3 regions of the Mesorhizobium sp. EU05-FHT14A09 genome follow, and region 1 is predicted to be linked to each of the others. Evidence: predicted binding sites of a transcription regulator. Region 1 holds the regulator's gene; each other region holds the start of a gene.
The links. The regulator LexA, encoded in region 1, represses DNA repair genes until DNA is damaged. The targets are predictions, from matches to a motif close to TGTTCNNNNTGTGTTCNG.
Positions count from the first base shown of each region.

Region 2: the regulator LexA is predicted to act here: its motif matches at 1,767-1,784, upstream of AC3WTO_RS00920 (PA0069 family radical SAM protein).
Region 3: the regulator LexA is predicted to act here: its motif matches at 1,680-1,697, upstream of AC3WTO_RS03410 (sel1 repeat family protein).

Region 1 covers NZ_JBYTDF010000002.1:160,200-164,145, reverse strand. Annotated here, with positions in the region: gene AC3WTO_RS08110 (ComEC/Rec2 family competence protein) at 1-1,365, shown strand, start outside; gene lexA (transcriptional repressor LexA) at 1,392-2,114, opposite strand; gene AC3WTO_RS08100 (LysR family transcriptional regulator) at 2,308-3,195, opposite strand; gene AC3WTO_RS08095 (antibiotic biosynthesis monooxygenase) at 3,311-3,655, shown strand; gene AC3WTO_RS08090 (hypothetical protein) at 3,711-3,946, opposite strand, start outside.
Region 2 covers NZ_JBYTDF010000001.1:201,307-205,252, forward strand. Annotated here, with positions in the region: gene rnhB (ribonuclease HII) at 1-224, opposite strand, end outside; gene AC3WTO_RS00920 (PA0069 family radical SAM protein) at 538-1,692, opposite strand; gene AC3WTO_RS00925 (glycosyltransferase) at 1,838-2,344, shown strand; gene AC3WTO_RS00930 (substrate-binding domain-containing protein) at 2,352-3,380, opposite strand; gene AC3WTO_RS00935 (ABC transporter substrate-binding protein) at 3,726-3,946, shown strand, end outside.
Region 3 covers NZ_JBYTDF010000001.1:763,726-767,671, forward strand. Annotated here, with positions in the region: gene AC3WTO_RS03390 (AMP nucleosidase) at 1-273, opposite strand, end outside; gene AC3WTO_RS03395 (hypothetical protein) at 408-602, opposite strand; gene AC3WTO_RS03400 (hypothetical protein) at 624-782, opposite strand; gene AC3WTO_RS03405 (DUF2147 domain-containing protein) at 1,039-1,380, opposite strand; gene AC3WTO_RS03410 (sel1 repeat family protein) at 1,832-2,098, shown strand; gene AC3WTO_RS03415 (ABC transporter substrate-binding protein) at 2,387-3,508, shown strand; gene AC3WTO_RS03420 (ABC transporter substrate-binding protein) at 3,731-3,946, shown strand, end outside.

The DNA of each region.
Region 1 (3,946 bases):
GCTGCTCTCTGTTCGATCGCCGCCTATCTTGCGATCTCCGGCGTGGTGGTGGCGGCAGAACGCAGCTTCATCATGTTGTCGGTGATGCTGATCGCGGTGCTGTTCGATCGTGCGGCGTTGTCGATGCGCAATCTGGCAATCTCGGCGGTGATCGTCATCCTGACCGCGCCGCATGAGGTGGTTGGTCCGTCTTTCCAGATGTCGTTTGCAGCGACCGCTGCGCTGATCGGCGCCTACGCGGCCTGGGCTCAACGGCGTGAAGTGATGCCCGTAGCCGCACCGCCTGCGCGCTCTTTCGTTGGTTTTCTCGCGCATAAGTCTTTGATCGCAGTTGGCGCAATGGCCGCAACCTCGATCGTGGCCGGCCTTGCGACAACGCTGTTCGCGGTTTGGCATTTTCAGCGGGTGTCGCCGCTTAGCCTGTTTGCCAATCTGGCCGTCATGCCGGTGGTTTCGCTTGTCGTCATGCCGGCGGCCGTACTCAGCGCACTCGCGATGCCCTTTGGCGCCGATGGACCGTTCCTTTATGCGATGGGAAAGGGACTTACGGTCATGATGGCAATCGCCGACTGGATTTCCGCGCGCTCGCCTGTCGATGGTGTTGGTCTGGTTTCGACGCAATCGGTGCTTTTCGTCACCGCCGCGCTCGCCATCGGCGCGATGACGACGACATGGTTGCGGTTGCTGGCCTTACCTTTTGCGCTTGCCGGTCTGCTGACGATGGGCAATGTCGAAACACCCGATGTGCTGATCTCCGAGGACGCGCGCCTTGTGGCTCTGCCAATCGGCGGCGACGAGATAGCGGTCAGCAGGGCGCGACCCAATCCGTTTACGTTCGACAACTGGCGCAGGGCGCTCAATCTGGAGACAACAATCTTACCCGAAGATGTTTCGGGTGACGTCGATCTGACTGTTGAAAATGCGCTCGATATGCCCCTCGGAACGCCATTCCTGTGCGCTCGGCGGCTGTGCTTTGCCCGTCACCTGTCAGGTGCCGTCGTGGTGACGGCCGCCAGCACCGAGTCTGCCAAATCGGCCTGCGCGGTTGCGTCGCTTATTGTCATCGACGATGCAACCGCCCCCGACCCCTGCAACGATCCCGCAGTCGTGGTTGTCACCAAGCAGGATCTCGCCCGCGTCGGCAGTGCCGCAGTATGGTTTAACGCCTCTGCAGATAAGCCGGCTAATATCTCGTTCGCGCTCGATACCAAGGATCGACCCTGGCACATGCAACGAGGCTTTACGCGCGAGGCGAGGGGATTACCGCCGCGGCCGGAAAAGGCGTACAAGTCCAAAGGCAGGCCGGACAAGATACCTTCCCGGACTGCCGTCAACGCTGATGTCGTTCATAAAAACGATAAATAGCCGGCTAATTGACTAAGGTCCGCGCTTCAATACCGACGGATCAACCCGACCAACTTGCCTTGTACCTTGACCCGGTCTGGGCCGAAAATGCGGGTCTCGTAGGCGGGATTGGCAGCCTCCAGCGCGATCGAGGCACCCTTGCGACGAAAACGCTTGAGCGTCGCTTCTTCCTCGTCGACGAGAGCCACGACGATTTCGCCCGGATTGGCCGAATTGGCATTGCGGATGATGACCGTATCGCCATCGAAGATACCGGCTTCGATCATGGAGTCACCTTTGACTTCCAGGGCATAGTGCTCGCCGCCCGAAATCATGTCCGGCGGCACGGAAATCGAATGCGTTCGATGTTGGATGGCGTCGATCGGCACACCAGCCGCGATGCGTCCCATGACCGGGATGGAAACGGCGGCGGTAGCGTCGTCGTCATTGCTGGGAGCCTGCAGGCGCTGCGGCTCCTTGGGTACCGTGCGACCCAGGCTGCCCTGGATGACGGCCGGTGAAAACTTCTTGGCCGCATTGAGGCCAGGAGCGATCGAGTCGGGGAGGCGCAGCACCTCGAGTGCACGGGCCCGGTTTGGCAGGCGGCGAATGAAGCCGCGCTCCTCCAGAGCGGTGATCAGCCTGTGGATGCCCGACTTCGACGCCAGATCGAGCGCTTCTTTCATCTCGTCGAAGGACGGTGGAATCCCGCTTTCCTTCAGCCGCTCATGGATGAAGAGCAAAAGCTCGTGTTGCTTGCGTGTCAGCATCGCCACCCTCCGTGGAACGGAACCGGAATCAGAAAAACAAACCCGGAACAAACACTATCTGTTCCATTTGTGTTCCGCAACCATTTAAAGTTTAATGAATTTGTTGACCCTTTGTTCAGCGTAACGGCGGGGATGGCTGCTTCTTGTTCCGCGAGGTCGCGTCGTGGAATCCAGGAAGGCGCGCCGCTCGCACTTAATCAGCAAACAGATTTTCGACCATGTAGTCGACGAAGACACGGACCTTGGGCGAGAGGTGGCGACTTGTTGGCCACAGGATGCGGAAGGTTCCGGTTTCGCCAAGATAATCGGTCAGCAGCGATACAAGTTTGCCCTGGGCCAGTTCGGTCGATACCGCGAATGGCGGCAGGCAAGTGACGCCGAAAGATCGCTCGGCGAGGTAGATCAATGGCTCCAGCGTGCTCGCAACGGTGGTCACGGGAAGATCGAGTTTCACATCGCGCCCATCGCGCATGAGGGGCCAGGGTTCGAGCCGCCCGGAATTCGCATAGCGATGATGAAGGCAACGGTGTTTGAGGAGGTCTTCCGGCGTCTCGGGTGTGCCGTTTTCGGCGAGATATTTCGGCGCTGCCACGATCTTATGCCGGAAAGTGCCGAGCTTGCGGCTCATCAGGCGCGTGTCCCCGACATCTCCGGTGCGGATCACCGCATCAAAGCCCTCTTCGATGACGTCGACGAGCCGGTCGGTAAAATCGAGGTCGAGATTGATATCCGGATATCGTTCCATGAAGGCCGACATTGTCGGCATCAACAGCATGCCCGCGAGCGGGAGGGAAACACGAAGCTGCCCGCGCGGGGTCACCTGCGATCTCGAAAGCTGGACCTGCGCCTGTTCGTATTCCGATTGGATGCGCCGGCATGTCGCAAGGAAGAAGCTTCCCTCTTCAGTAAGGGCCATGCTCCGCGTGGAGCGGTGAAAGAGCCGGGCACCCATTTCGTTTTCAAGGCGCGCGACGGCTTTGCCGACAGCGGAAGCAGTGAGGCCGAGTCGCTGCGCTGCGCCGATAAAGCTTCCGGCTTCCGCGACCTGCACGAAGATGCCGAGTGTTCCAAGTCTGTCCAATTGCGGAATTTTCTTCGTTAGTTATGAGAATGCGAGAATATTTATCTGCCTGTTTGTCCTGAATATCCAGAGGACGCCGCGGCAAGACAGCCGCGATCGTCAGATGGAGACTTTCATGAGCAAACTCACCGCAGGCTTTTCGGCCTCACCGCAGCCGACGACCTTCGTGGTCAACGTTATCCATGCCCATCCGGGGAAGCAGGAAGAAGCTTTCGCCATCATCCAGGATGTCGTGCACTACGTCGCCGAACGCCAGAAGGGCTTTCTGTGGAGCACACTCGCCAGGAGCACCGACGGTGAAACCGTCGTCAATGTCGAAGCGATCCAGGGCGCCGGCAATGTCGAGGAGTTCTTCTCCGATCCCGTGTTCGCGGAAAAATTCCGCAAACTGGATGCCGTCTCGAAATGTGAATTCCATACCTATACGGTCGGCGATCTTGTCCTGCCAAAAAGGGCGTAGCCGATTGGTCACCGGCGACGTCACGTTTTGACGCGCAATGCGTCTGCCACGCCCATCAGGAAGTTGGCTGCTTTGACTTGGACCGGCGTAATGCAAACCAGCCGGCTATGAGCACGGCCAGCATCATGGCGACATTGTGGGCATATTTGGCGAATGGCTCCACCTGACCCGCCAGCGGAAAATAGGTGAATGCCAGCACGCCTCTGCTCACCAGAAAAGCCAGGGCAATGGCGGCGATATGGCGGGTATCCCAGCCTGGTCGCCGCGCTTGCTGCCAGATGAGTCCGCCGA
Region 2 (3,946 bases), on a different contig from region 1:
TGCGGCAGCGATAGCCGTTTGGAATCATCCAGCCCTTCGGGAATGTCATTGGGATTGAGCACCACCGCTGCGGCCACGACGGGTCCTGCGAGCGGCCCGCGCCCGGCCTCGTCCATGCCGGCAACCGGCCACAGGCCTTGCCGGATAGCCTTCTTCTCGATCGAGAAGTCCGGCTTTTCGACGATTTCGAACAAGAGCGGAGAATCGGAACGCATGCGAGCCATGATACGGCGAAGACTCGCACCCGTCCCGATTCTCCGCAAGCCCTCAGGCCAGCAGGGGAAGCTGGCGGAGAGCACCGTCTGACGGCCGGGGGACAGGGCCGGACGGGATCTGTCTGTCCAGGCGGATGCCTGGACGCCTCGGCGTTGCCGCGAAAAACGGAAACGCTCCAGTCTCGCGCATGACCCCGAAAATCGGAATCGATTTTCGGAAAGGGGGGCGGCCTGCGCCACCCGGGGTGGCCTGCGCCACCCGTCATGCGCCAAATCAAAGTGTTAGAGCGACCTTTGCGCGTCCGAAAGGACGCGCGGCGCTCTAAAGCAGCTTCAACTGCTCGAACGGGCGCGCGGCCGGAACGAACTGGTCCGTCCGCAATTGCCGCCGCTCGAGATTGAGACCGAGCCGCTTGGCGGCGATCTCGAAGCGCCGGCCGATCTGCCAGGCATAAGGACCGGCGCCTTTCATGCGCTTGCCCCATTCCGAATCGTAATCCTTGCCGTCACGCATCGAGCGGATCAAGGACATCACGTGCCGGTAGCGATCTGGGTAGTGACGCAGCAGCCAGTCCTTGAAGATCGGGCTGACTTCCAGGGGCAGCCGCAGCACCACATATCCGGCCTCACGCGCACCAGCCGCATAGGCGGAATCAAGGATACGCTCGATCTCGGCATCGGTGAGGCCTGGAACGATCGGCGCCACCATCACGGAAGCCGGAATGCCGGCATCTGACAACTGCTGGATCGCTTCCAGCCGTTTGGTCGGTGTCGAGGCGCGTGGCTCCATGGTGCGGGCAAGCATGCGATCCATCGTCGTCACCGACAGCGCGACCTTGGCCAGTCCGCGTTCGGCCATGCGCGAAAGGATATCGATGTCACGCGTCACCAGCGCCGACTTGGTGACGATGCCGACAGGGTGGCCGCGCGCCTCCAGCACCTCCAGGATTTCGCGCATGATCCGGTATTGCCGTTCGATCGGCTGGTAGGGATCGGTGTTGGTGCCGATGGCGATGGTGCGCGGCTGGTAGCCTTCCTTCGACAGCTCCTTGTCGAGCAGGCGCGCTGCGTCGGGCTTGGCGAACAGCTTGGCTTCGAAATCGAGCCCGGCCGACAGGCCCATGAAGGCGTGCGTCGGTCGCGCAAAACAGTAGACACAGCCATGCTCGCAGCCGCGATAGGGATTGATCGAGCGATCGAAGGAGATGTCTGGCGATTCATTGCGCGTGATGATGGTGCGCGGCTTCTCCACCTGCACCTCGGTCTTGAATGGCGGCAGTTCTTCCAGGGATTCCCAGCCATCGTCGAAGACATGGCGGCTGACCGGCTCGAAACGGCCCGACGGGTTGATGCCGGCGGAGCGGCCGCGATTGCGCTCGGGTCGTACGCGCATTCCGCTCTGGTCCAGCATGGCATTCGCCATCTCGGCCCTTCCGGCTCCGAAAGCCGCAATGTCGGCACGCACGACTTGTTCCATCTTGGCTCTTTCCCAGGGGCTTTCTGCGGGGCGTCGAATCGCTGTCCTCATGAAATTATTCCTATCCGCATTGTTAGAACAAAGCAAGAACTTTGATCGGCGAAGATGGCTGGCGCTGGTCGCGGCTTTCCGCTATTCGGCAGGAATGCTCAGCGTCCTGATTGAAACGCGGAATGACGAAGAGGCGCTGGCGCGCACGCTGGCCTCGCTGGTCGGCGGCGTTGTCGAAGGCATGGTCCGCGAAGTGATCGTCTGCGATCTGGGCTCGGTCGATCAGACCGCCAAGGTGGCTGAACACGCTGGCTGCCGCTATCTGGCGGCGGGCGGTATCGGCGCCGGGATCGCTGCGGCCAAAAGCGACTGGTTGCTGCTTCTGGAGCCGGGCGCGAGGCTGGTCGAGGGTTGGGCGGATGTCGTCGCCGACCATATCGCCCATTCCGGCAAACCGGCACGGTTTTCATCGGCGCGCGGCGCGCGCGTGCCCTGGTTCAGAACGCTGTTTGCGCGACGGAACCCGGTTGCCAACGGCCTCGTCGTCAGCCGCAATCAGCTGGCCGCATCGCGACAGGCCGCATCCGGCGCGCAGGCGCTGGCTGCCGGCATGCGAACCGTATCGCTGCCGGCCGATATCTGGCCGGCTCCTGGCCGATAGCTCAGGATCAGGCACAGGCGGGGACGCCTGCGATCGAAGCCCTGACGACAAGGTCGACGGGCCAGACTTCGCCGCGGGCGCCATCCTCCAGGCCGGACAGGCGTGCGATCAATCGCTCCGCCACCCTGGCGCCGGCCGCGCGGATCGAGGAGCGGGTGGTCGACAGCGGGATCGAGAAGTTCTCCGGCTTCAGCCAGGAAAAGACGTCGTCATGCGCAATCAGCGACAGGTCGCCCGGTATGGTCAGGCCGAGTTCGCGAACGGCGCGCACTACGCCCAGCGCCATGATCAGGCTGGAGCAGAGGATCGCCGTCGGGGCGTTGCCACCCTCCAGGACGCGCCTTGCCGCGCGGTATCCGTTTTCTTCCGTCATCACGGTCGAGAAAACCTGATCGGGCGGTAAGGCCAGTCCGCTGCCGGCTAGGGCGCGTCGCACGCCGCGCTCGCGATGGATGGCGAAGGTCTCTGTGTCGTCGCCATTGATCAGGGCAATCCGCCGGTGGCCAAGCTGGATCATCAAGCGCGTCGCCTCGTGAAAGGCGCCTTCGTTGTCGATGTCGAGATAGGGGTACTCGAAATCGAAGCCGTCGCTGCGGCCATGCACCAGGAAGGGCAGGCCAAGTGTATCGAGCAGCGCGACGCGGCTGTCCTGCGGGCGCGGTGAGGAAACATAGACCGCATCGACCTGCTTGTTGGCGACGATGCGTCGGTAGGTCGTCTCCTGTTCTTCCGCGTCGGCCGGCGACAGCACCAGGTCGAGTTCATGCGCGCGGGCATAGTCGCCCAGTCCCGACAGGAACTCGACGAAATGCGGATCGATGTCGACAGCCGAGCCGGTCGGCAGCACATAGCCGATCATGCCGGTCTTGCCGGTGGCCAGCCGGCGTGCGGAAGGGTTGGGGCGATAGCCGTGGCGTTTGGCGGCATCGACGACACGCCGCCGTGTTTCCTCATTGACCTCGGGATAGCCGTTGAGAGCGCGGCTCACCGTGGTCTGCGAGAGTTGCAGCATCTGCGACAACTGCTTGAGGTTCAATTGCGCCTCCCAAAGCGCTTGGAGAGCCTTCTTGGCCTTGGCAGCCAAGTTCAGGAAGAAAGGTCACTCTAGGTCCAACTGATGCGGCTTTGAAGTGAATTTGCTGCTGCGGTGCCGAAAATCCATGCTGCGTTGCGATTTTCACGTCGTGTTTCAGTCATTTAAATCGATTAATTGGGCATGGTCTTGACTCTTTTCGATTTCGGTGGCGAGATACGCGAAGCCAAAGCGCTTTGAATGCCGGTTTCGGAAGGTTGCAGACCTTTTCGGGCTCGGGCACAGTCAGGCGACGTCGGCGGCGGAATGGAGGTTCCGTCGGTATCCGATCCAGAGGGAGGATTGCAGATGAAGAAGCTGTTGTTGCTGGGCACGGCGTTTGCTGCGCTGGCCTTGGCTGTGCCTGCGCAGGCCGCCGAATTGAAGTTCAAGCCCGGCGAGGAGTCCAAGTTCAACTGGGCCAACTATGAAGACCTGAAGAAGGTCGACCTCAAGGGCGAGACGTTGACCGTTTTCGGTCCGTGGCGTGGTCCCGACGAGACGCAGTTCCAGTCCGTCCTGGATTATTT
Region 3 (3,946 bases), on a different contig from region 1:
CTGGAACAGGTCCGGCCGGGTGATCGTGGTCGAGAACTGGCCAGGCGTCGGCAAATGCCCATAGGCCTGACGCGAATCCACCTGGGTGAAGGAATTCGTGACCACGCTCACCTCTGGATAGAAGGCGCGGTAGCGTTTGTCGTTGTCGCCACCGGCGGCCAGTGCCGAGAAGGAGTCGCGCAGGAATTTGGTGTTGCGTTCATAGAGCGCACGCAGCGCCTCGACGGCCTTGCCGGCATCGTCGAAGGATTGCCGGGCATAGGGCTCCGGCATGACCACGGTTTCAATGGCTTGTGGGTAGATTCGCTTTTCCATGACCCATTATAGAGATGGAAAATGACAGTTGGGAGGGGGCTCCACGGACGGTTCGCGATTTGCATGTTTGGATGCATCGCGAGCTTGGGAATTCAGGCGCGTCGCAGGCTTACTAGCAGAACCAGGCCAAGCCCCTTCTTCTGGAGTGCTGGTGCTTCGATGGTCGAACCGGCATCGGCACGCATCGTCGGTACGGCAAGAACCGGTGCTGCCAGCAGCATCAGGATCAGCGTCGCACGCGGCAGAAGCTTCAGGACGGCGATGGCGTTTTGGGCGAACGGGGTCATGGCGATTTCGTCTGTTGTCGATCAATCGGAGGCAGATGACGTGGAGCAGGCGATGCCGCATCGAAGGCCGATCTGGCTCCAGCCATGGTCCAGGCGGGCATTCTCTGCGACGATGATGGCAAAACCCATTCCGAACAGCGCCGTCAGCAGGCATACGATGGTGAAGCGGCGCGCGAGCATTGGGGGTCCCACTCTTTGCTGGAGAATGATCCTTTTCGAAAACCGGTTCAGGATCACACTCTGATGCCGTGAGAATGCATCGACGCGGCTGAACCTCTTCTGAGGTTGCCGTTCATCCAGGGTTCAAAATGATTGACGGGAATTAGAACGGCATGCCCTTCGCGCGGGCAGGAGAGCCGCTATGGTCGGCTGCACAAGAAAAAGGCGCTTCCGCGTGGCGGAAGCGCCTTGCCGTTATTCATTCGAGGCTGATCGACTACAGCTTGGTCCAGGTCTGGCTCTTGCAGATCAGACCGCCCAGCACGCAACCGCTCATCTTGAGCGAGCTGCCGGAGAGCGAAGCCTTGCCATTGTAGGTCTTGTCGGTGTCCGGGTCCGTGATCGTGCCGGCATATTTGCCGTCGCCGGCAGCCTTGAAAGAGCCGATCGTCTTGCCGGCATGCTTGCCGGTCTTCAGCGTGATGGAGAACGAGCCACCGCCCGAGATCGCCGCGGTGGCGCCGGATGCCGTCTTCCAATTGCCTTCGATCGGGTCGGCGAGCGCCACACCCGACATGATCAATGTGGCAGCGAGTGCCAGGCTCACTTTGCGAAACATCGAGTTCCTCCCTTTGCGCTACTACTGGACGCCGGGTCCAGCCTCTCCATCCCTTACGCTCAGGTAAGCTAATCCAGTCCCCGATAAAACAAAAGCCGTGCCGCTGGGGAAGGAAAGCGGGTTTTATTTTTGACCTTTGGGAGACCTTCAAACTGCAGGATTTCGATTTCTTACCAAAATGGAAGCTTCGCCGTGGTTAGCGAAACCTTGTTTTTTGAACCGAGAATTTTCATCGAATTTGAGCGGAAACCCAGCAATCGGGCGCTTCCTATCCTTAACGGTTTCTCACGTTTACTTCTTGTTTTAGCTTTGTTTTCCTCAAATTAAGCAAGCCATTTAACGGCAGATTCAAGCGTCCCCGGCATCCTTCGAAGCATCGGAAGAGCGCACGTCCACACCAAGAACGGACGGCGGCTTTCAGGAGCAACAGGGTCAAGCAAGGGGATTTCAAATGGCACGTTTCGAGATGCTTGAAGCAGGGGTCGGCACGATGGGCGCTACCGCGCAGTCCGACATTCTCTTCGAACTGGGTGTGATGTATGCGACCGGTCGCGATTGCGAGACCGACGTCGTCGCTGCCCACAAGTGGTTCAACATTGCCGCTATCAAGGGTTCGCTGCGCGCCGCCGAATGGCGCTCTGAACTCTCGTCCTCCATGTCCAAGGGCGAGATTGCCCAGGCACTGCGCGACGCTCGCGAATGGATGACCACGCACTGATTTCTGTCCCGGCAGGGATGGTGACGCCGCTCCAACGGCGACGACCAAAGAAGGCGACCGGTTAGCCGGATTGTCCAGACAACAGGGAAGAAAGCCTCCACCAAGCCAGGCGCGGAAGGAGGTAACGAGAAAAACCGCGACCGGTCACAACAAGACCGGCGCGGTTTTCGTTTTTCTGCACGAATGGACCATACATTGCTGTATGGTTGGGCTTGACGAGCGGGTTCTTTTTCTCCCAATTCCGGTTCTGCGCCATCAAGCAGAGCGCAACAAAGGGGAGAGTTCGACTTGAAAACAAGATTCCTGGGTGCGGCCCTGTTTGCCACCGCCCTTAGTGCTTCAGCGGCCTACGCCGAAGACATTTCTATTGCCGTCATTGGCCCAATGACCGGACAGCTCGCCACGATCGGCGATCAATTCAAGCAAGGCGCGCAAGCCGCGGCTGAAGCCATCAACGCCGCGGGCGGCGTGGATGGGCGTCAGATCAAGCTCGATATCGAGGACGATCAGTGTGATCCGAAGCAGGCGGTTTCGGTCGCCAACCGCGTTGTCGGCAACGGTGTGAAGTTCATCGATGGCCACGCATGCTCGGGTTCGAGCATTCCCGCTTCCGCCGTCTATGCGGAAGCCGGCGCCCTGATGATGAGCCCCGCCTCGTCCAATCCTGTAATGACCGACGATGCGGCCAAGAAGGGCTGGTCGACGATCATGCGCCTCTATACCCGCGACGACGCTCAGGGGGCCTTTATCGGTCCCTGGATCGCGAAGAAGTACGCCGGCAAGAATGTTGTCGTCCTGCACGACAAGAGCGCTTACGGCCAGGGTGTCGCCGACGCCGTGCGGAAAACCATGAATGAGGCGGGTCTGAAGGATGTCCTTTACGAAGGCATCAACGCCGGCGACAAGGATTATTCGGCACTCGTCACCAAGCTGAAGGAACTGAAGGCCGACGTCGTCTACTTTGGCGGCTATCACCCTGAAGGCGGCCTGATCCTGCGTCAGGCAGCCGAACAGAACGTGAAGTTCCAGCTCATCATGCCGGATTCGATCGCCAGCCCGGAATTCTGGCAGGTTGCCGGTCCGGCGGGCGAAGGCACGATGTTCGTGTTCCCGTCTGACCCGCAGGCGCGGCCGGAAGCCAAGGAAGCCGTCGAGAAGATCAAGGCCAAGGGTTTCGCACCGGAGGGCTTCACACTGTTCTCCTACGCAACGATCCAGGCCTTCGCCGAGGGCGTCAAGCGGGCAGGCAGCGATGATCCGGCCAAGGTTGCCGCCGCGCTGAAGGACGGCAAGCCGATCAACACCGTCGTGGGCGAGGTGGTGTTCGACGAGAAGGGTGACCTGAAGAACGCCAAGTACGACATCAACCAGTGGCATGACGGCAAGTACGCGCCGATCAAGCAGGACTGATTTCTCCGAAAGGCAGTTGTTTGCTCAGAATGGCCGGGTAGTTCCGGCCATTCGATACTTCGGTGAGACGGGGATGGCTGGTTTAGATCACAGGAATTGATCGTTGCATTAACCGGACACATGCAATGCCGCCCTGATGGGCTTGACGAAAAGCAAATTTTTGCGCCCATTGCACGCAAGCGCAGCCGGGAGGGCTTGCGCAAAGCAATGGGAGGCTTTGAGTTGAAATCAGCAAAATTCCTGGGCGCAGCCCTGTTCGCCACGGCGCTCAGCGCGTCGGCGGCCTACGCTGAAGATATTTCCATCGCGGTGGTCGGTCCGATGACCGGCCAACTCGCTCCGATCGGCGATCAGTTCAAGCAGGGCGCCAACGCCGCTGCCGCGGCAATCAACGAAAAGGGTGGCATCGGCGGCAAGAAGATCAAGATCGTCGTGGAG